Regions from separate parts of the Lacisediminihabitans sp. genome, predicted to be linked through region 2. Evidence: predicted binding sites of a transcription regulator. Region 2 holds the regulator's gene; the other holds the start of a gene.

The links. The regulator HrcA, encoded in region 2, represses chaperone genes, less so after heat shock. The targets are predictions, from matches to a motif close to TTNGCACTCGNNNNNNNCGAGTGCNAA.
Positions count from the first base shown of each region.
Region 1: the regulator HrcA is predicted to act here: its motif matches at 9,694-9,720, upstream of ACHZD8_RS12520 (Hsp20/alpha crystallin family protein).

Region 1 covers NZ_JAYSJZ010000079.1:28,783-45,040, forward strand. The annotation lists gene ACHZD8_RS12465 (nuclease-related domain-containing protein) at 1-681, shown strand, start outside; gene ACHZD8_RS12470 (MFS transporter) at 685-2,274, opposite strand; gene ACHZD8_RS12475 (hypothetical protein) at 2,380-2,643, opposite strand; gene ACHZD8_RS12480 (RNA polymerase sigma factor) at 2,616-3,542, opposite strand; gene ACHZD8_RS12485 (YciI family protein) at 3,602-3,970, opposite strand; gene ACHZD8_RS12490 (DUF1653 domain-containing protein) at 4,087-4,299, shown strand; gene ACHZD8_RS12495 (hypothetical protein) at 4,311-4,664, opposite strand; gene ACHZD8_RS12500 (MFS transporter) at 4,853-6,610, shown strand; gene ACHZD8_RS12505 (alkaline phosphatase family protein) at 6,710-7,849, opposite strand; gene ACHZD8_RS12510 (cation:proton antiporter) at 7,893-9,098, opposite strand; gene ACHZD8_RS12515 (cation:proton antiporter regulatory subunit) at 9,115-9,603, opposite strand; gene ACHZD8_RS12520 (Hsp20/alpha crystallin family protein) at 9,778-10,194, shown strand; gene ACHZD8_RS12525 (heme-binding protein) at 10,283-10,576, opposite strand; gene ACHZD8_RS12530 (histidine phosphatase family protein) at 10,750-11,667, opposite strand; gene ACHZD8_RS12535 (glucodextranase DOMON-like domain-containing protein) at 11,694-15,011, opposite strand; gene ACHZD8_RS12540 (antitoxin VbhA family protein) at 15,529-15,735, shown strand; gene ACHZD8_RS12545 (Fic/DOC family protein) at 15,738-16,258, shown strand, end outside.
Region 2 covers NZ_JAYSJZ010000026.1:56-5,845, forward strand. The annotation lists partial or broken gene dnaJ (molecular chaperone DnaJ) at 1-926, opposite strand, end outside; gene hrcA (heat-inducible transcriptional repressor HrcA) at 994-2,016, opposite strand; gene ACHZD8_RS02740 (DUF4870 domain-containing protein) at 2,227-2,622, shown strand; gene ACHZD8_RS02745 (DUF4870 domain-containing protein) at 2,678-3,055, shown strand; gene hemW (radical SAM family heme chaperone HemW) at 3,059-4,330, opposite strand; gene ACHZD8_RS02755 (TRAP transporter substrate-binding protein) at 4,371-5,321, opposite strand; gene ACHZD8_RS02760 (DUF1990 family protein) at 5,460-5,790, opposite strand, start outside.

The DNA of each region.
Region 1 (16,258 bases), on a different contig from region 2:
CTCTTCGGGCTGCCGCCGCTGAACGCCACCGAGACGCCCTGGTACGTGGGCGCGCGGGGCGAGATCGCCGTGGCGCGAGCCCTCGGGCGCCTCCCCGCCGCATGGACCGTGCTGCACTCCCTGCCCGTGGGCAAGACGGAGAGCGACATCGATCACCTGCTCGTGGGGCCGGCCGGTGTCTTCACGATCAACACCAAGCACCACAGCGGCAAGAAGATCTGGGTGGGCGGGCGCGGATTCCTGGTGTCCGGCAGAAGCATGCCGTACATCGACAGGGCCGAATCCGAGGCGGCGAGCGTCGGCAAACTGATCGCGAGGCACCTGCCGAGCGGCACCCTCGTGCGGGCGATGATCGTTCTCGTCGATCCCGGGTCGATCAGAATCCGTGAGCGGCCAGAGCTCGTCACGGTGATCGACGCACGGCATCTGGTGCGCTGGATCCTCAAGCAGCCGGAGATGCTCGGTGCGTCCGAGGTCGCGGATCTCGCCCATCTCCTCGACAATCCCGCCGTCTGGCGGGAGACGCCGGAGCAGGCGGCGGATGTTCCGGGCCGCTTCGCGGCGCTCGACGCGGCGGTGCGGTCTGCCGCACAGCGCCAGACGCTCTGGTTCGGCGGCGGGGTTGTTCTGCTGGTGGGCGCAGGCATGGCGGTGGCATCCCGACTGCTGGGGCTCGCATAGCCCCTACTCCGACTTCGTCGGTGGGACCCCGCGGAAGGCGACCGCGGCGATGACGGCCACGATAGCCAGAGCGATGGCGCTGATCACGGCGGTGGCAGCAATGGCGCTGGTGAACGCGGCCTGTGCCGCCGCCAGGAGGGTGGCGCCAGCAGGATCGGCGAGGGCCAGCGCCGCGGTGCGACCCGTCGCGAGGCCGTCCCGGGCCCCGGCTGCCGCGGCGGCGGGTAGGGAGGCCGGCAGGTGTGCGAGTTGTGCACGGTAGATCAGCGTCACCACACTCCCGAGGATCGCTATCCCGATCGCGTAGCCGAATTGGCCGGCCGTTTCAGACAGGGATGCCGCGGACCCCGCCCGCTCGGCAGGAACCGAACCGAGCACGAGGGTGGTGCTCAGGGTGACGAGGGGGCCGCTCCCGATCGAAACCAGGGTGAACCCGATCACGAGGGGGAGGATGCCGGAGGACGGGGTCACCTGGGCCGCGACGACGGCACCACTCACGGACAGTGCCAGGCCGCCGGAGATCAGGTAGGCGGGACGGATGCGCCGGGCCAGCACCGGGGAGAGTCCGAAACTCGTGAGCGAGCCGAGCACCGACGGCAGCGTCCAGAGTCCCGCGGCCAAAGGCGACAGACCGGCAACGAGCTGAAAATACTGGGTATTGAACAGCATCATCGGACCGGTCACCAGCGTGCCGATCAGCAGGCAGAGTATGGCCGCCGCAAAGGCCCGGTTTCGGAACAGGCTCAGCTCGAGCAGCGGATGGGCGAGCCGACGCTGCCGGGCGACGAAGGCGACACCGACGGCGACCCCGACGAGCAGCATCCCGACGGGCACGGTGCCCCAGCCGGACTGGGCGATCTGCTTGAGCCCATAGACGACCGTGAGCACCGCCACCAGCGACAGGACGACGCTGGTGAGGTCGATCCTCCCGGCCGACGGCGCGCGGTATTCCGGCAGAAAGAGGGGCGCAAGGATCGCCAGGAGCACCATGACCGGCACCCCGACCAGGAACACGGATCCCCACCACAGGTGAGTGAGGAGGGCGCCACCGAGAACGGGACCCACGGCAAGGCCGCCCATGAAGGCGACGAACCAGATGCCGACGGCCACTCCCCGCTGGGCGGCGTTTGTGAACATGTTGGCGATCAAGGCGAGCGTCGAGGGCGCGAGCGTCGCCCCCGCGATCCCCATCAGCGCCCGGGCGACGATGAGCATCTCGGGCGAGGCGGCGAAGGCGGCGGCGATCGAGGCCGCGGCGAAGCCCGTACCGCCGATGATCAGGAGCCGTCGGCGTCCGATGCGGTCGCCCAGGGTCCCCATGGTGATGAGGAAGCCGGCGAGCATGAACGAGTAGATGTCGGTGATCCAGAGCTGTTGGCTCGCGTTGGCGTGGAGCGCCTCGCCGATGCGGGGCAGGGCGAGGAGAACGAATGACGTGTCGACCGACACGAGCAACTGCGGGACCGCGAGCACGGCCAACCCGATCCACTGTCGTGGGCCGGCCGTCTCCGGCACGTCTCGAATCACGGGGGCCCGCTCGGGCGAGTCCTTGCTCGACGTCTCTGTCTCGTCACGTGCTGGCTGTGCGGTCATGGTCTTCCCTCTCGTGGTGGAGCGACACCTCCGTGTCGGGAAGGAGACGGTGACGAGACAAGGAATTCGACATCCGAACTCCGATGCGTTTCCGTCCGAAAGGCGTCAGAGCCTGTCCGCACGCCCCTGCAGATAGCGGCGCTCCGGCGAACTCAACGTTGCGCGGGCGGCCGCCCGGTAGGCCTCCCGGGCACCCACAAGGTCGCCCGATGACTCCAGGAGGTGGGCTCGCACCGAGGTCAGCCGATAGTGCCCGGCGATCTTCGGGTCATCCGCCAGCTGATCGAGCAGTCTGAGCGCCGCCTCGGGGCCGTCGACCATCGCCACGGCCACGGCACGGTTCAGCGTGACCATCGGATTGGACACCATGTGCTCGAGCAGGGTGTACAGGCGGACATCTGCTCCCAATCCGTCGTCTCGGTCGACGACGACTCGGCGTGGATCGCGGCGATCGCGGCCTGAACCAGATACGGACCCGCCGTCGACGTCCTCAGCGCGGTGACCAACAGCGCGATGGCCTCCGCGACGGCCTCCCGGTTCCACAGCGAGCGATCCTGCTCATCGAGCGGAACCAGGTCGCCGCGGGCCGTGATGCGCGCCGGTCGTCTCGCGTCGGTCAGGAGCATCAGGCAGAGCGCCCCCACGCTCTCGCCGTCGTCGGGCTGAAGTCGCACGAGTTGTCGCGCGAGTCGGATCGCCTCGGCCGAGAGATCCACCCGCAGCAGTTCGTCTCCGCCGGTCGCGGTGTATCCCTCGTTGAACATGAGGTAGAGCACCCGCGTGACCGCCTCCGAGCGCTCCCGTCGTTGCTCGGGGGAGAGTTCGCCGAAGGTCGCGCCGGCCGCCTTGATCGTCTGCTTGGCCCGGCTTATGCGCTGGGCCATCGTCGACTCCGGCACCAGGTAGGCACTGGCGATCTCGCCGGTTGTCAGTCCGCCCACGGCACGCAGGGTGAGGGCGATTTGCGATGACGCAGACAGGGAGTCGTGACAGCAGAGGAAGAGCAGATCCAGTGTGTCGTCCCTGGCGTCGGCAGGCTCGTGGCGTCCCTCGGTCAGCGCGAAGTCGTCCAGGGCATAGTCCTTCTCCCGGGATCGGCGCGCGACCTCGCTCCGGATCAGGTCGATCAACCGGTGGGAGGCGACCGTGTACAGCCACGCGGCGGGGCTGTCTGGGACTCCCTCTTCCGGCCAGAGCGTCGTGGCCTTGAGCAGGGCATCCTGCACCGCATCCTCGCCGAGGTCGAACTGGCCGTACCGGCGAATCAACCGCCCGAGGACCTGCGGCGCGAGTTCGCGCAGCAGGCCCCCGATCGAGGCAGGGGTGTTCAGAAATCCGCCGCCTTCGAGAACATGACGGGACGCACCTCGATGGCCAGGCCGTCGATCTTCGAGTCGGGGATCATCGCGGCCAGTTCGAGGGCGCGCTCCTTCGAGTCCACATCAACCAGGTAGAACCCGCCCAGAAACTCCTTCGCCTCCAGGAAGGGGCCGTCCTGAACCTGGGGCACGCCGCCCGAGGCCCGGATCACGCTGCTTTCGGCCGGGTCGCCGAGGGCCTGCGTGAGAATGAACTCGCCGGATGCCGTGATCGCATCCATGAACGCGCCGTGGCCGGTGCCGATCGCTTCATTCTGTTCCGCCGTCAGCGAGTCCAAGACGCCGCGATCGACCTGCATCATCAGGAGGTATTTCATGGTTTCCTCGTTTCCTTGATCTTCGTCCATCGTGCCAGAGAGGCACGATCAGCACGGAGACGATTCCGAACTCCGCAATTCGACATCCCCGCGGGTGAGTCCGGTACCGTGTGCAGATGTCCGAACTGGAACCCGGCCTCTACCGTCACTACAAGGGCAACCTCTACGAGGTCGTCGACACCGCCACCCATTCAGAGACCGAGGAGAGGCTGGTCGTCTACCGGGCGCTCTACGGCGACAACGGACTCTGGGTGCGACCGCTCGGGATGTTCCGGGAGACCGTCGAGGTCGACGGGCAGAGCGTCCCGCGGTTTGCCCGCGTCGAGTAGCGGGCGCGCCGTCAGGGCCGCAGGGACTGCTCCATGCACTGGCGAACCTCGACCGGGGACTCGACCATCGCGGCCACGCTCGCGGCGATGGCGATCGCGCGGGACTCGTCGGGCACCTTCACCACCCAGTAGCGCGAAAGCGGTGCGTCCGAGACATTGAACGCGCCGCGGCCCGCGGCACCGTCCGAACCGACGAGGGTCGCGGCATCGGCGGCCTCCAGCACCTCGGAGTAGACCAGTTCGCCGCTCTGGGCCAGCTCGTCGTCGAGGCGCACCATGAAGGCCACCATCCTCTCGATCCATTCGGTCGGTCTCGCGTGGAGTTCCGCCCGCTCGCCGAACACCATGATCATGAATCTCATCATCGCTCCGATCCCTCGTCACCCACTGTGACAGCAACGGCCGCCCACCGCCATCGAGACGGGTCGATTCCGAAGACCGGCTCGTGAGCCGGCGGCACCCCGCCGGCGCACGCCCGCGACGGGCGTATTATTAGTACACAACAACTAACTATTGGCGCTCAACGTCGACGCCCCGCACCCTGGAGGCCCCCGTGACCGCAACCGCGACGCGCACCGGAATGTTCAACAAGGATCACCCCCGCTACAAGTGGGTCGCGCTGAGCAACACGACGCTCGGCATGCTCATGGCCACGATCAACGGGTCGATCGTGCTCATCTCGCTCCCGGCGATCTTCAAGGGCATCAAGCTCGACCCGCTGCAGCCGGGCAATGTCAGCTACCTGCTGTGGATGCTGATGGGCTACATCCTGGTGACGGCCGTTCTCGTGGTGAGCTTCGGACGGCTCGGCGACATCTACGGGCGCGTGCGCATCTACAACCTCGGGTTCGTGATCTTCACCGTGGCCGCGATCGCGCTCGTCTTCGACCCGTTCACGTCGGGTGCCGGCGCGATGTGGCTGATCGGGTGGCGTGTGCTCCAGGCCGTGGGCGGATCGATGATCTTCGCCAACTCGACGGCCATCCTCACCGATGCGTTCCCCGCCAACAAGCGGGGCATGGCCATCGGTATCAACCAGATCGCGGCCATCGCGGGCACCTTCCTCGGCCTGATCATCGGCGGGGTGCTCGCCGAGATCGACTGGCGCGCGATCTTTCTGGTGAGCGTGCCGTTCGGCATCCTCGGCACCATCTGGTCATACAAGTCACTGCACGAGGTCGGCGTGAAGAGCCCTGGAAGGGTGGACTGGCCGGGCAACATCGTCTTCGCCGTCGGACTCACCGCCCTGCTCGCGGAAATCACCTACGGTATCCAGCCCTACGGCTCGAGCTCCACCGGCTGGCTGAACCCCTGGGTGCTCGCCGGCATCATCGGTGGCGTCGCGCTGCTCATCGGATTCGTGTTCCTGCAGCTGCACACCGCGGAGCCCATGTTCAACATGCGGCTGTTCCGCATCCAGGCCTTCGCCCGGGGCAACTTCGCCGGCCTGCTCGCGTCGGTCGGGCGGGGCGGACTGCAGTTCATGCTCATCATCTGGCTTCAGGGCATCTGGCTGCCGCTGCACGGGTTCTCCTACGAGAGCACACCGCTCTGGGCGGGCATCTATCTTCTCCCGCTCACGATCGGATTCCTCGTCTCCGGACCCATCTCGGGCACCCTGAGCGACCGGTTCGGCGCACGCCTCTTCGCCACCGGTGGGCTCGTGCTCGTCGCGGCGACCTTCATCGCGTTGCTGCTCATCCCGGTCGACTTCAGCTATCCGGTCTTCGCCCTCATCACCTTCCTCAACGGAGTCGGGTCTGGCATGTTCGCCGCGCCCAACCGCACGGCCATCATGAACAGCGTGCCGGCGAACCAGCGCGGCGCGGCGTCGGGCATGACCGGCACCTTTCAGAACGCGGGCAACTCGCTCTCGATCGGCATCTTCTTCTCCCTGATGATCGCGGGCCTCGCGGACACCCTCCCCAACGCCCTCCGCAGCGGGCTCACGTCGCATGGGGTCGGCACGGCCGTGGCCAACCAGGTGGCCGCGACCCCGCCGGTCGGCAGCCTGTTCGCCGCGTTCCTGGGCTACAACCCGATCGAGAGCATCCTGGGGCCCACCGGAGCGCTCAAGAACCTGTCCACCACGAACGCCGCGGCGCTCACCGGCAAGACCTTCTTTCCCGAGCTGATCTCGCAGCCCTTCCACTCCGGGCTCGTGATCGTGTTCATCGCGGCGGCGATCATGTCCCTGATCGGCGCGGTCGCGTCGCTCTCGGCCGGCGGCAAGTACGTGCACGCGGACACCGCGCCGGTGGGGACGATCGAGCCCGGCCGGCAGAACGTGAGCGAACTCAGCGACCTCTAGCGGCGGCATTGGCGCTGCCACCACAGAGCGGCGCGCCCGCCGCCTCAACCACGAGGTCGAGGGACGGACGCGCCGCCGGGCCGATCTGAGCCGAGTGCCCTACCGCCGGCCGGTGAACATGGGCCACATTGGCACCACGCCGCCCGCCGTGTCCCCGGCATGGCCGAGATAGCCCAGGCCGAAGTTCTGCTCGATGGTGGTGAGCAAGGAGTAGTGGTTGTATGCCGTGTGGTCCACGAAGTGCCGCGGTCCTGAGGCCGTGACCACGATCGCGGGGATGAGGCCGCCACCGTAGGTTCCGCCGGGCCAGCTCGCGCTGATCCGCGGGTCGGCGGCGCTCACGTACGGCGAGTCGCAGCATCCGGCCGCGCTCTCCCAGCCGCCGGTCGTGGTGTTGCCGGTGTAGTCGTTCTCGTCGGTGACGATCACGATAGCCGAACGCTTGGTCCACGCCTTCGACCCGGTGATGGTGGCGACCGCCGTCTTCACGAAGCCGTCTGCCTTCTGCTTCAGCGCGGCGTCGTTGGCATCATCCTTGACGCTGCCGTAGGGGCACGGTGTCTCCGGATGCCCCACAATCGCCGCGTAGACCCCACCGTGCATGTCGTTGCACTGGTTGGGGCTGATCCAGACGAACTGCGGCGCCTTCGGCCCGTTGAGGTCGGCGGAGAGCTGAGAGTAGTCCTTCACCTGCGCCATCCGTGCCGGGTTGTTCTTCACGTCGTCGAAGAGCACGAACGGGTTGTGCTTCTTGGCATAGAGCGACGCGACGGTGCCGTCGGGGAGGGCCGGGCCGAAGCGGTCCAGTTTGTTGGCCGGCAGGGTCTCGAGATAGGCGCCCCAGCCGATGTGGCGGGACTCCAGCTGGTCCACGAGATTCACCCGGTTGAGGTTGACCACGTTCTGGTCGTTGTCGTCCTGGATGCCGAAGTTGTCACCGGCGATGGTGGCGATGTAGTTGGGCATCGAGGGATGGGTGACGCCGTAGTAGTTGTCGGCCGTCGAATACTGGCTGGCGAGGCTGGTCAGGTACGGCGCATTCGCGTCGCCGATGACGCTCGACTGCGAGTGATTCTCGAGCATGATCACGAAGATGTGGTCGAAGGACGGCCCGTCGTGGTGGGCCGACGCACCGTTGGATGCGTCTTGGTGGGGAGCCGCACTGGCCGCGGTGGCGGTCAGCGCGAGTACCGCGACGGCCGCCGTGGCGACGGCCGTGAGGCGGGATCTCGTGTGCATGGCAGATTCCCTTCGATATGGAGTTGGCACGAACAGGTAAAGGCTAGTGTCCGTCCGCGCCCTGCGCGATGGTTGCCGTCCGCGTGCCGCGGGCCACCAGGAGGCGACGGAACCAGGGGGCGTCCGTCATCCTGGCCAGGAGGGGACCGGCCACCACGGTGAGCAGAACGTACGCCGTGGCGAGCGGGGCGAGCCGCGGTTCGATGCCCGACCCGGCGGCGAGTCCCGCGATCACGATGGAGAACTCGCCGCGCGGGGTGAGGGCGAAGCCGGTGCGCCACCGACCGGGGATTCCGATGCCCGCCGCGGCAGCCGCGCGATAGCCGGTGAGCGTCTTGGTGGCGATCGTGACGACCGCGAGGATCGCCGCGGGCAGCAGCACCGGGAGGATGCTGGCCGGCTCGGTCGACAGGCCGAAGAAGACGAAGAAGACGGCGGCGAACAGGTCGCGCAGCGGCGAGAGGAGCTGTTGCGAGTTGTGGGCGACGCGTCCGGAGAGCGCGATGCCCACCAGGAACGCGCCGACAGCCGCGGAGACATTCACCTGCTGGGCGACGCCGGCCACGAGCATCGTGAGACCGAGCACCCCGAGCAGCAGTGACTCGGGATGGTGGGCGGCGAACAGCCGCGAGATGATCTTGCCGTGGCGAAGCGCCACGTAGAGAATCACCACCACCACGAGCACGGCCACCACGAGGGCGGTCGCACCGGCGAGGAATCCGGCGCCGATCACGAGCGCCGAGAGCACGGGCAGGTAGAACGCCATCGCGAGGTCCTCGATCACGAGGATGGAGAGGATGGTTGGGGTCTCCCGGTTGCCGAGCCGGCGCAGGTCGCGCAGAACCTTGGCGATCACGCCGGAGGACGACACCCAGGTGATGCCGGCCAGCGCGACCGCGGCGATCGGACCCCAGCCCAGGATGAGCGCGCAGGCCGCGCCGGGCAGGGCGTTGAGCACGGCATCCAGGATGCCCGCGAGCCTCGACCGTTTGAGGCTCGTGATCAGCTCGGTCGGCGAGTACTCGAGGCCGAGCATCGCCAGCAACAGGATCACGCCGAGCTCGCTGCCGAAGCGGAAGAACTCGTTGCCGGCGTCGAGCGGTGCGAAGCCGCCGACCCCGAAGGCGAGCCCCGCGATGAGGTAGAGCGGAATCGCGGAGATGCCGATCTTGTCGGCGAGCCGGGAAAGCAGGCTCAGTCCCAGCAGTACGGCCCCGACTTCGATGAGGAGCAGGGCGGCGTCATGCATGGGTGATGGGTGCCTTTCAGCCGTCGGTGAGCACGCGGGCGAGCGCGTCGAGGCCCGGCCTGGTGCCCACGGCGATGATGGTGTCGCCGGCCTGCAGGGCTGAATCGGGGGTGGGGGAGGGGATCACGTCCGCGCCGCGCACGATGGCGACGATCGAGGTGTGCGTTCTGGTGCGAGCCCTGGTGGCACCGAGCACCTCTCCCGCGTAGGGGGATCCGGCCGAGATGAGCAGCTGTTCGGTGAAGAGGCCGGCGGCCTGCTCCCGGATGCCGGCGAGCTGGCCCAGCATGAGCGAGGCGCCGAGCACGTCGGCGAGGGCGGCCGCCTCGTCGTCGGTGAGCGCGATGGAGTCGATGGCCTCGTCCGGGTCGTCGACACCGAACAGCGCGAGCTCCCGCTCACCCGACCGATGGGAGACGACGCCGATGCGTCTGCCCTTCTTGGTGATCACGTCATGACGCGTGCCGATGCCCGGCAGATCGACCTTCTCGACTCGTACACTCACGCGGCAACCCTAACAGGGCGCTCCACAGCCGGTCCGCGAGTCCGGGACGGCGGCGTATCGCTGAGGGCGGAATCCGAAGGGTCGATTCGGCTGGCACTCTCGATGTCCGAGTGCTAATTCGGACCTAGTTGAGTCACACCGACTCAAGTTTAAGGACTCACAAGGAGTTTGACTGTGACTGCGATTCTCTACCCCAACCGCCCCCTTTACACCGCCCGCACCGCCACCCGCTCGATCCCGCTGGATCTCTACCGCGACGGCGACAACTACATCGTGACGGCCGACCTGCCCGGGATCGACCCGACCACGGTGGACATCGACGTCGACGGTCAGCTGCTCAGCATCCGGGCCGAGCGCACCGCCCCCGCCGGCGACAACGTCACCTGGCTGTCGCGCGAGCGCCAGGCCGGCTCGTTCCTGCGTCAGCTCACGCTCGGCCGCAACATCGACACCGAGAAGATCGCGGCCCGGTACGACAACGGAGTTCTCAACCTGACCCTTCCGGTGAGCGAGAAGGCGCGCGCTCGCAAGATCGAGATCAGCAATGGCTCGGTGGCCCCGACGGAGGCCGCCGAGGTCCCGGCCGCCTAGCCGAAGGCACCACGATCGACACGGGAATGGCCCGGAGCACACGCTCCGGGCCATTCCTCGTCGTGCAGGTCTCACCCGGGTTGTGCGATCACGAGATCGTGGCGGCACCCGCCAGGGCGACCCGGCGGTCGTTCTCGACGAGACTTCCGCTCACGCCGAGCGCGCCGATCACGACACCGCCCTGAATGAGGGGCACCCCGCCCGGGAACGTGATGAGGCCGCCGTTCGAGACCTCGATGTTGTACAGCGGCCCACCGGGCTGGGAGAGTTCGCCGATGGCGCCGCTCTCCATGTCGAAGAGCCGCGCAGTGCGCGCCTTCTTGATGGAGACGCCGCGGCGACTGCCGCCTGGGCCTGCTGCCCAGGCAGCATTGGGTGTCACGACTCGGTTCGGTCTGTGAACGTGAGCGAGGTCCTCGTGTCCCACGCTGACGCTGCTGTGACTGCAAACACCGCTACAGGCCTCGGCGGTGTGGGCCCTTGCCCGGCAGACTCCAGTTGTGCAGGACAGCTTGTGCAGGACGGCTTGGGCAAGACGGCCCGGGCAACACAGTTTTAGCGGGACACACAGGGGTGTGGCGACCCGGACGGTCCCGGTCTGCAGGACGCTCCCGTCGGTTCTGAACAAATGGTCCTCGCTCTCCGCTCGCGCCGTCCTGCACAACCCGTCCTGCACAACGGGAGTCTGTGGGGTGGGCACCCCTGGACGCCGGAACGGTCCTGAACAACCCGTCCTGCACAACGGGAGTCCGCGCGGTGTGTGCCCGTGGACGGCGGCAGCGTCCTGCACAAGGCGTGCCAGGCAGTACACCTAGGCGTTCGAGACCGGCCCGCCGGTCGGATCCTGGGCGGATTCGTCAGCGAGCCTCGCCCCGCCCACCGGCAGCCCGGCCCAGAAACGAGCGTCCAGCCGTCCTGTGGCGAACCGATCAGCTCGACCACCCCGGTGTTGCCGAGCTCGTTCGTGCCCGCGAAGCTGGGCGGCACGTTCTGTGCCCGAGCCGCCGTCCACACCCTGATCGCCGCCCCGTGGCTGAACACCGCGGCCGTGTCGGACTCCGCGGCCGCGATCTCGATGTCAGCGTCGAAGCGGCGGAAGAAGGAATGCCCGTCCGCCGCGCCCGGCATCGTCACGTCCAGGTCGCCGGTGCCCCACGCGAAGATCGTGTCCAGGTAGGCCCGAACGGAGTCCCGATCGCTTCGCCCCTCGAGCGCCCCGGCCTCGATCTCGTGCAGGCCGCGTCCCACGCGCACCTCCAGTCCACGGTCGAGCGAGAGCGGCTCTGCGGTGAGCTGGGTGCGAACCAGTGTCGACGCGAAGATGGCATCGATCGACTCGAAGCGCATCGCATCCGGGATCACCGCCGCCTGGCGCGCGCCGAGGTCGGTGAGCCCGGGCCCGGGGCTCGCGGTGTCGAGCTGCCCGAGCACATTGGCCGGGGTCTGGCCGTGACGGATCAGGAGGAGTCGCATGTGCGCCCCAGTTTAGGCTTCTCCGGCTAGGGAATCACGAGCGCCTGCAGCGTCACCGGGTTCGTCGCCGTGTAGTCGAGCTCGGCGGACTGGCTCACTCCGCTCGGGGTGATGGTGTCCATCACCTTGGGAACGGCATTCGGATCGGCGACGCAGAACGGCGAGGCGCTGGCCGCGGCGCAGACCCCGAAGCTGTATTGGCCCGGCGTGCTGGTGAACGCGCGGGTCTGGTCGAAGCCGTGAGTGCCGTCCTGGCCGGTGAGTGCCACGGCGAATCCCCACCCGCTCGCCGGAGTGCCTCCGAGCGCCGCCTTGTCGACGCTGAACGTGATGTAGCGCGAGACCGAGTTGGCGGCCACGGTGACCGTGCCCGCGCTCGTGCCCGTCGTGTCGACGAACCGGTTGTTGCCGAAGCCCTGCGCCTCGATGAGCCTGCTCCACGGCGACACGGCGTACTTCATGCCGTCGTACGACGAGGCGGTCGAGGTGGGCGCCGCACCGGGAGCGCGAACATAGACGTCAACCAGCTGGGCCCCGTTCGATGAGCCGAATGTGGGGGTGAGGTCACGCGTCTGCACGCGGAAGGTCACCGTCGAGCCGGTGTCGTAGACCTGGAACTTCGTGAGATCGAAGGCTCCGGCGTGGAAGTCGCCCGCGGGGGGATAGGCGTAGTTGCCCGGCCCGTTGTCGTCGCCGGTCGGGTCGTCGGCGCTGAAGATGAGCGTGCCGTTGACGACATCGTTCACGACGGAGCGGACGAGTTGCGCCGTGCCGCCCTCGGTTGTGCTCGAGATCACGAACACATTGGTGCCGGCGGCCGACGTCACGTCCACGCTGAACGAACCGTCCGCGGCAGCGGTGGTGTTGGTGAGCGTCGTGGCGCTGTTGGCATCGGTCGCTACGTCCGCGATGTCGACGGTGGCCCCGGGCGCCGCTGTACCCGCCACGGTGGTGGTGGCGCCGGTCGCCGACCCGTCGGCGGGGGAGGTGACGGTGAGCGGAGTGGTGCCCTGCGTGTGCGTCACGTAGCGGTCGCGTACCTGGGCCGGCTGTTCGAGGCTACGGCCGGCCGCGAGGTCAGCGGTGAGCCGCACCTGCGACGCCGAGCCCCAGGTGAGGGGCGAGGCCGAGCCGTCCGCCTTGCCGTTGACGAAGCCGATGGATGCCGTCGCCGGGTCCGACCCGTACGGCGAGGCCGGCACATCCGCTCGGTCCCACACCTGTTCGGGAACGAGCCCGGGGCCGGAGTTCATCCGGTTTATCGACAGCAGCACGCCGGAGGCCGCGGTCGCCTGCCCCTGGGCCAGATACTGCTGGGCACGTTCGGCGCCGAGCACCGGCCACGGGTGCCCGAGACCCGAGAAGTTGTTCGTCCACGGTGCGCCGGTCACCGCACAGCTCGTGCCGGCACCTACGAAGCAGTCACCATAGCCGTCGCCGTTGTAGCGCAGCCACCCCGTGCCGCTGTCGGTCGGCCGCTGGATGGTGGCGTCGGTGACGACGAGCGAATTGAGGATCACGGGATCGGTCGCGGGAAGGATTCCGAGACGCACATATTCGAGGAAGCCGGCATCCGCCACCGCTCGCTGGTCGAGGGTGGGGCCGCCGTTGCCCACGTTGTAGCTGATCGCCGCGTTGGGGTCGCCGGTCTTGGAGAGCCGGATGAAGTACGGGTCCGCCGAGAGCGGGCCGTTCGTCGTGACGCCCCAGGCCTTGATCGTGCGCTGGTACTGGTCCGCCGTGGCGCGCCAGACGCGGGCGCTTGCCGGGTCGTTGTGCTGGTCGGCGATGGTGGCGGCGGCGACCAGACCGGCGATCTCGGCGGCGATCGTGGAGGGGGAGTAGCCGGTCTGTTCCTCCCAGCGTTCCACCCCGAAGCTCGGCCCGTGGCTGATCAGGAAGTTCGCGGCCGACCGCACCTTCGGCCAGAGGGCGTTGTCGCCGGCGAGGCCGGACTGCAGCGCCATCAGGATGGGATAGGCCGTCTCGTCCAGCTGGTCGTTGAAGGCGTCGGCGGCCTTCGTGCCGTCGAGAAGCGAGTTGCGGGGCTGCGATCCGTTCGCCTGCTGGCTCTTCAGCAGCAGGTAGCGCACGGTGTCCCGCGCCGTCTGGATGTCGCCGTCGGTGTAGAGCGCCGTCCACGCCTCGTAGAGGTCGCGCGCGAACACCTCCTTGTAGCCGCCGACGAAGAGGTTGTTCGGGTCGTTGGCCGGGATGGACTGACCCCACGGGGCATCCAGACCGGCGACGATCGCTCCCGGGTACTTCTTGTCCTCGGACGCCTTCACCACATTCGCCGACTGGTAGTAGTTCTTGATGGCGGTGAGCCGCTGGCTGCCCGTGAGACCCTTCGCCGTGAGGATCGGGGGAGTGAGCGCCGCGTCGTAGCGCGCCCAGCCGGAGAGATAGCCCGCGGTCAGGCGTGCGACCGGGGTCTTCGCCGTGTCGCTCGCGGTCTTCACCGCTTCGGCCTGGCTCGTGCCGAACCCGAGGGCGATCGTGGCCCGGCCGTCGCGGCCGAGCCGGACGCCAGCCGTCTGTTCCACGTTGCCGTCGGTCGCCGTCGTGGCCACCGGTCCAAGGGCGTGGGCGGAGTCGAGTTGGGTGAGACCGTCGCTCGCGGTGCCGACGAATCCGCTGCCGACCGAGTCGAACGGCCGGTCCGCCTTCAGCGCCAGGTAGGACGGCACGGCATAGGCGATGCGGTTGGCCTGGCTGGTGGTCTTCGTGTCGAATGAGACGGGCACCGCGGATCCGGTCGACGTGTCGACGACGGCGGTATCCGCCCCGCCGTTTGCCGACCCTCCACCGCCGTTGCCGCCGGCATTCGCATCCAGTCGCACGAAGAGCTTGAAGTCCTTCGCCCCCTTGGCGAGCCCGACAAGCCTGGTGCTCACCACCACGCTGTCGCGGGCGGGGTCGGTGAGGTAGGTGTTCACCAGGCTGTACTTGCCGCTCTTGGCCGTCGACGTCACGGTGCAGACCATGCCCGTCGGATCCGACGAAACGGTGTACGTCATGTCCCGGGCCTGCAGATCGGTGAACGTGGACCCGTCGGTGACGATGTATTGCAGGGTCTCGACGTTCGTCGCATCGACCGTCGGGGCGTAGACATCGGAGAGGATGCCGTTCGCCACGGTGAACCAGATCTTCGATTCGGTGTTGCGGGCGGTGCCCACGCAGTCCTTGCGTGACTGGCCCTGGTGGCTCACGAGGCCGGGGGATCCGACGGCTTCCGTTCCCGCCGCCCCGGGCACCGCCGTGGCACTCGAAGTGCCGAGGGAAACGGCCGCAAGGGCGAAGGCGGCGATGGCCGCTGGCAGAACGAATCCGCGTCGAATCACGATGTCTCCTCTGTGAGAATCCCGTTTGCCCAACCTGCCGAGCCGGCCAGCGACTCGCCCTTCGAACCCTACGACGAGCCAACGGACTGGTCAACACCCGATCGGTCTACCCGCCGAGGGGGTACGCGCATCGGGTGGGCGCGGCACTGGTGCCGCGCACCCTTTTGGTGTCGCTCGCGGTATTGGCACCGCGCGCGGCAGTCGGTGCTGCGCGCGGCATTGGTGCCGCGCGCGCGTCCGGCGCCCTCCCGCGGGTCCAGCTGTGTCCCGCGTGTGCCGCGGTCTCCTGCGTGGCCGGCGCTCTCTCGCGTGTCCAGCTTTCACCTCCACTCCGCGCCGCAGTTGTGCATAAGAGTTCTCCACAGATTTGGCGCAAGGCATTCGAATCTATGTCAGCCTTACGATTCCAGTGAGATAGAAACTGTTTTCTGAGCTTGCTGAAGCACCACAAACGCGGCAGCGAGCTCCCTGCGCCACCTGCCGCGCATAGAGGTTGCGGAGGTAGAATCTAATGACCATGACGAAAGCGACCGCAGCGCACGCGCAACTCACCGAGGCCGAGGTGGAGCACCGTCTCCAGACCGCCGAAGGTATCAGCGCCGTTGCTGGCCATTACCTCGACGACGCAGGACGTGACCTTGTACGTAGGTCTATTCGCGGTGATATCACGCCAGAGGAAGTCGCTGACCTTGCGTACGCGCGCATCACAGCCGTCCGCGACTAACAATGGCTCGCAAGTTCACGTCCTGGGACGACTACGTCTATCCGGGCACCAAGGTGCTGCGAAACATCCGCAAGATCCGGGACGGTTCAGAACTCGAAACGTTCGAGAGCGTCGTCACCGTCGCCCGGATTGACGAAGCGCTCGTGTCCCTATCGACGGAAACCTACGATTTTGACTTCATGAAATCGGTGCACCGTTGGATCTTCCAGGACGTTTACGAGTGGGCGGGTGAAAGCCGCGACGGACCGCCATTCCCGAGTCTGATGGTCAAGGGTGGCCCCGACGTATCGGCTGGGCCAGGAGTCGACCCCGGCGACACCGACACGGGCCACACATACGAATCTGATACGGCCCTCGAATCCACAGCGGATCGCGCCTATCGATTGATCACCGACCACCAGAATCTGGTGGGTCTTGAATTCGATCCATTCTTGACTGACTTGGCTGAGGCATGGTCCGAGGTCAACTTCGTGCACGTATTCCGTGAGGGCAACACCCGTAGCCAGTTCGTGTTCTTCAAGTT
Region 2 (5,790 bases):
CGCAGGTGGGTCACTCCGCGATCCTTGATCGTGATGACCTCGGCGCTCTGCGTGCCCGGTCGGATCTCGACCGAGACGTCTCCGTCGAGAGTCTTGAGCGTCGTCTTGGTGCCGAGGATGGCATCCGTCATCTGCACTTCGAGCGTGGCGAGGATGTCATCACCGTTGCGGCTGAAGACGTCGTGGTGACGCACCTTGATCTCGAGGTAGAGGTCGCCGTTCGGGCCTCCCGCCGGGCCTACCTCGCCCTGGCTGGGCAGCTGGAGGCGGAGGCCGGTGTCGACCCCGGCCGGAATGTCCACCGGGATCGTGCGGCGGGCGCGGACGCGGCCCTGGCCCTGGCAGGTGGGGCAGGGGTTGGGGATGACCGTGCCGTAGCCGCGGCAGGTGCCGCACGGGCTCGAGGTCATCACGTTGCCGAGCAGGCTGCGCACGGCGCGCTGGATCTGGCCGCTGCCGCGGCAGATGTCACAGGTCACCGGCTGCGTGCCCGGGGCGCAGCATGAGCCGTTGCAGGTCTCACAGAGCACGGCCGTGTCGACCTCGACGTCACGCGTGGTGCCGAAGATGATCTCGTCCAGGTCCACCTCCACCCGCACCAGGGCATCCTGTCCCCGCTCGCGCCGGGAGCGCGGCCCGCGGCTCGTGCCGCCGCCGAAGAAGGTCTCGAAGATGTCGCCGAAGCCGCCGAAGTTCGCCCCACCCCCGCCGCCGAAGCCGGCCTGCGGGCCGAGGTCGTACTGCTGGCGCTGCTGCGGGTCGGACAGCACGTCGTACGCGTGGGTCACGAGCTTGAAGCGCTCGGAGGCGTCCGCCCCGGGGTTCACGTCGGGATGCAGCTCCCGTGCGAGGCGGCGGTACGCCTTCTTGATCTCGTCAGTCGTCGCTTCGCGCCCGACACCGAGTACTTCGTAGTGGTCAGCCAATCCAATTCCTTTGCATTCTCGGCGCGATCGTGGTCGGCCCGAAGGCCGGCCACCGCGCCGATGTCATTCATTCCTCGCCGAGAAGGCGGGAAAGATAGCGGGCCACGGCTCTCACCGCGGCGATGTTGTTCGAGTAGTCCATTCGAGTCGGACCGATCACGCCGAGCCGGGACAGCTCGCCTCCGGATGCCGTGTACCCCGTCGTGAGCACCGAGGTCTCGCCGAGACCGAACTGCGCGTTCTCGCTTCCGATGCTCACCGAGAACCCGTTCTGGTCGGGTTCCATCTCGCCGAAGAGTCGCAGCAGGGTCACCTGCTCCTCGATCGCCTCGAGAACAGGGTAGATGCTTCCCGTGAAGTCTTCCTCCGTGCGCACGAGGTTGGCCGCACCGGCCATGACGAGCTTGTCCTGGCGATTGGCGAGCACCTGCTCGATGAGCGAGGTGGCGATGTGCCTCACGGCCGGAGCCTGCTCCGGCGGGAACTGGTCGGCGAGCGTCGCGAGCCTCTCGGCGGCCTCGGCGAGCGCGAGCCCGCCCAGCGACGAATTCAGCCTGGTGCGCAGCCGGTCGAGGAATTCCTCGTCGAGGCCCGGCGCCACGTCGATGAGCCGCTGTTCGACGCGGCCGGTGTCGGTGATCAGCACCGTCATCATCCGCGTGGCGGTGAGGCGCACGAGTTCGACGTGCCGGATGCGGGAGCGGGTGAGCGACGGATACTGCACGAGCGCCACCTGGTGGGTGATCTGGGAGAGCAGGCGCACCGTGCGCCCCAGGACCTCGTCGAGGTCGGCGGATGCCCCGAGGAACTTCTCGATGGCGGTGCGCTGGGCCGCGCTCAGCGGGCGCAGGTCGGCGAGCTGGTTGACGAAGACGCGGTAGCCCTTGTCGGTGGGGATGCGGCCGGACGACGTGTGCGGCGCGGCGATGAGCTCCTCCTCCTCGAGCAGCGCCATGTCGTTGCGGATGGTCGCCGCCGACACCCCGAAGGAATGGCGGTCCACGATCGACTTCGAGCCGACCGGTTCCCGGGACGCCACGTAGTCCTGCACGATGACCCGGAGTACGTCGAGACCACGCTCTGACACCATCCAGCACCACCTCCGGTCTTTAGCACTCGCGACTGCAGACTGCCAATTGTACCGCGACACGCTGCGACGCAGGCATTGCACACGGAGCGAGACGCGCAGTACCTTATGCATGTACTCGCACACGAACTCTTCTCACCGAGAATGGCGACGGCGCGAGCGCACCAAGGCCCTGTTCACATGGCCGGGCCGCCCACTCGAAAGGCAACGCACATGACCGAACCGACACCGCAGCCGATGGCTCCCCAGCCCGCTGCGCCTCTCACGGCCGCCGAAGACAAGCAGTGGGCCTCCTTCGCGCACTTTGGCGGAGTCCTGTGGTTTCTCCCGGCGCTCATCATCTTCCTGGTCTTCAAAGACCGCGGGACGCTGACCCGGCAGGAATCCAAGGAAGCCCTCAACTGGCAGATCACCTGGATCGGTGCGTGGATCGTGCTCCAGATCCTCTGGGTCATCACGGCCGCGGTGTTCTTCCCTATCGCCCTGCTGATCGGGTTCCTGCAGTTCGCCCTTTACGTGGTGAACATCATCTTCTCGATCCTCGGCGGCGTGAAGGTCAACGGCGGCGGCAGCTACCGTTACCCCGTCGCACTTCGCCTCATCAAGTAGCTCGGTATCGGGTGCCCGGGAGCAGCGCTCCCGGGCACCTTGCTTTAATGGGGTCATGTCCGAAACCACAACTCCCCCCGGCAGCCCCCACCAGACCGTCCAGCCGATCAAACCGGCAGACGAGAAACTCTGGGCGACGCTCATCCATGTGGGCGGCATCTTCTTTCACTTCCTGCCCGCGCTCATCGGCTACATCGTGCTCAAGGATCGCGGGGCGTTCGTTCGCCAGCACACGACGGCGGCGCTCAACTTCCAGCTCACGGTGCTGCTCGGCTACGTGGTCGGCCTCTTCACGATCTGGTTCCTCGTCGGCGCGCTCATCCTCGTGGCGGTGGCCGTGGTCAACATCGTCTTCTGCATCGTCGCCGCGGTCGCGGCCGACCGCGGAGAGCGGTACGTGTACCCGATGGCGATCAAGTTCATCGGTGACTAGCGTCTACTCGTCCAGCAGCCGGCGCACCACGGCGTCGGCGAGCAGCCGACCCCGCAGGGTCAGCCGGATCGTGCCGCGCAGGGCGGCCGCCCCATCCACCAGGCCGTCGCCGATGAGACCGGCCACGGCGGTGCGCGCGGGGGCCGGGAGTTCTGACACGGCGAGTCCGTCGCGGATGCGGGTGCTCAGAAGCACCCGCTCCACCCGTCTGGTCTCCTCGTCGAGGGTCTCGCGACCCGCCGCCGGCGAGTTGCCGGCCAGGATGCGCTCGGCGTAGGCGGCCGGATGCTTCACGTTCCACCAGCGCACTCCCCCGACGTGACTGTGGGCGCCCGGCCCGACGCCCCACCAGTCGTGGCCCTGCCAGTAGGCGAGGTTGTGACGGGAACGCTGATCGGCGGCGCTCGCCCCCACCGTGGGAAGCGCGCCATCCGCCACTCCGGCCGGCCTCGACCAGTTGCTCACCTCGTACCAGTCGTAGCCGCTCGCCTCGAGCAACTCGTCGGCTAGCTCGTACATGTCGGCCTGCAGGTCTTCGTCGGGCTGGGCGACCTCGCCGCGCCGGATCTGCCTCGCCAGCTTCGTGCCGTCCTCGACGATGAGCGAGTACGCGGAGAGGTGGTCGGGATGCTGCGCGAGCGCGTGCTCGAGGGACACGCGCCAGTCCTCGAGCGACTCGCCCGGTGTGCCGTAGATGAGGTCGAGGCTCACCGCGAGCCCGGCCGCGCGCGCCCACTCCACGACGAGCGGCACCCGCTCGGGGTCGTGCGTGCGTTCGAGGGTCGCCAGCACGTGCGGCACGGCGGACTGCATGCCGAACGACACCCGGGTGAATCCGGCGGCGGCAAGAGCGAGGAGGTACTCCGCATCCACCGAGTCGGGGTTCGCCTCGGTGGTGACCTCGGCCCCGTCGGCGAGCCCCCAGGTATCGCGCACCGCCGCGAGCATGGCGGCGAGGTCCGTCACGGGAAGCATGGTCGGCGTGCCCCCGCCGAAGAACACGGTCGAGGCGGGCCTCGGCGGCAGTCCGGCGCGGTCGAGGATCCGCCTGCCCATGGCCATCTCGGCGATCGCCTGGCCCGCGTAGTCGGTGCGTTTCGCACCCCGGAGCTCGTCTGAGGTGTAGGTGTTGAAGTCGCAGTATCCGCAGCGGACCCGGCAGAACGGCACGTGAACGTAGACACCGAAGTTGCGCTCGGCCGCACCGACCGCCGCGCTCGAGGGCAGAGTGCCGTCGAGGGGCGCCGGATCGGCGAGAGGGAGGGCGCTGGGCATGGGTTTCATTCTCCCCGATGCCGTGCGGCAACTCGGCCGTCTACGCCGGGCAGGCGACCACCGGCCCGTCCGCACCCGTCGACGCCTTGATCGCCTCGATGCCCTCAATCAGCGTGGACGTCGTGGGATCCTTCGCGAGAGTGTCCCGCACGGGCGCGACCGCTCGCTGGATCGCGGCGAGCTGATCGGGGCTCGCGGCTACAATGGAGTGACCGGCGTGGCACCAGCGCGCGGCGGCATCCGATTCGGTCGGCAGGTTGACTATCGCCCAGCTCTGGGTCTCCGCGGCGGCCAGCCGAAGAACCGCGCGCTGCGACGGGGTGAGCGCTGCGAACGACGCGTTGTTGACAATCAACACATTGAAATTCGAGGACCAGACGACGTTTCCGGTGGAGATCGAATAGGGATCACGCCCGTAGTCGGAATCCTGGCCGCGCTGGGTCAGCAGGTCCTGTTGATCATCGACGGTGCGGGCGCCCAGCGCCTGGTAGAGCATGGTGCTCGCCGCAGATGTCGGCACCCGCATCACGGCGCCGCCGAATTGCTCGAGGCTGTCCATCGGCGCTTCGTAGCCGAATGGATGCCGCAGTTCGTCGGGGTAGATGCTCAGGCCCGTGACGCCGACGGAGCGCAGTCCGGAGAGCAGCGTGGGCTGCAGTGGGCTCGTCACGACGGCCGCAGCAAGAGACTCGTCGGTGATCAGCATCGGCGTGCTCAGCGCCTGCAGGCTGGTCACGCCGAGCGTGTCCCACGCTCGGGACGGGATCAGGCCGAGGGGCAGCTTCCCGTCGATCACCTTTCTGGCCGCGGCCTGGTCCCAGTCGTGCACGAACCCGCCGTTGACGTGCCAGGCCGGCTCGACGACGAGGGACCCCGCCGAGAGCCCGGCAACACGACGCGCGAACTCGGTGATCTGGGTCGACGAGACCTCGCCGGGGCCGTCGTCCGTGGAGAGTCGCAGCGTCAGCGGTTTCGGAGGAGGCGAAACCACGCACCCGGAGAGAACCAGGGCACAGATCGCCACGGCGACCACGCGCCAGACACGGACCCGACTTGGGACGGCGTGACGCATCGATTCTCCCAACGATGACGAGCACGCTACCCGATCGGCGGCGCCGTGTCACGAGAATCAGGGCGACTCGACCGGTCCGGAAAGCGACTCGAAGTACCGGCGGGTGTAGTACGCCTGCGACGCCCGAAGCACGGGGTAGACGAGCCACCACAGCGCATTGGCGGGCCGCGAGAACGCGCTGATTTCGAGCCACACCGATCCGTCGTCGGTCTGCTCGACGATGAACGACTCCTCGCCCTCCTCCGGATGCCCGGGAAGGGTGCCGTAGGCGAACCCGCGGCGCTGCGGCTCGTCCACCACGTAGACGACCCTGGCCGGCGCCGACACCCGCAACGGGCCGAAGGGGATGGAGAGCAGCGCGGTGGACCCCGGTGCGACGAACGGCATG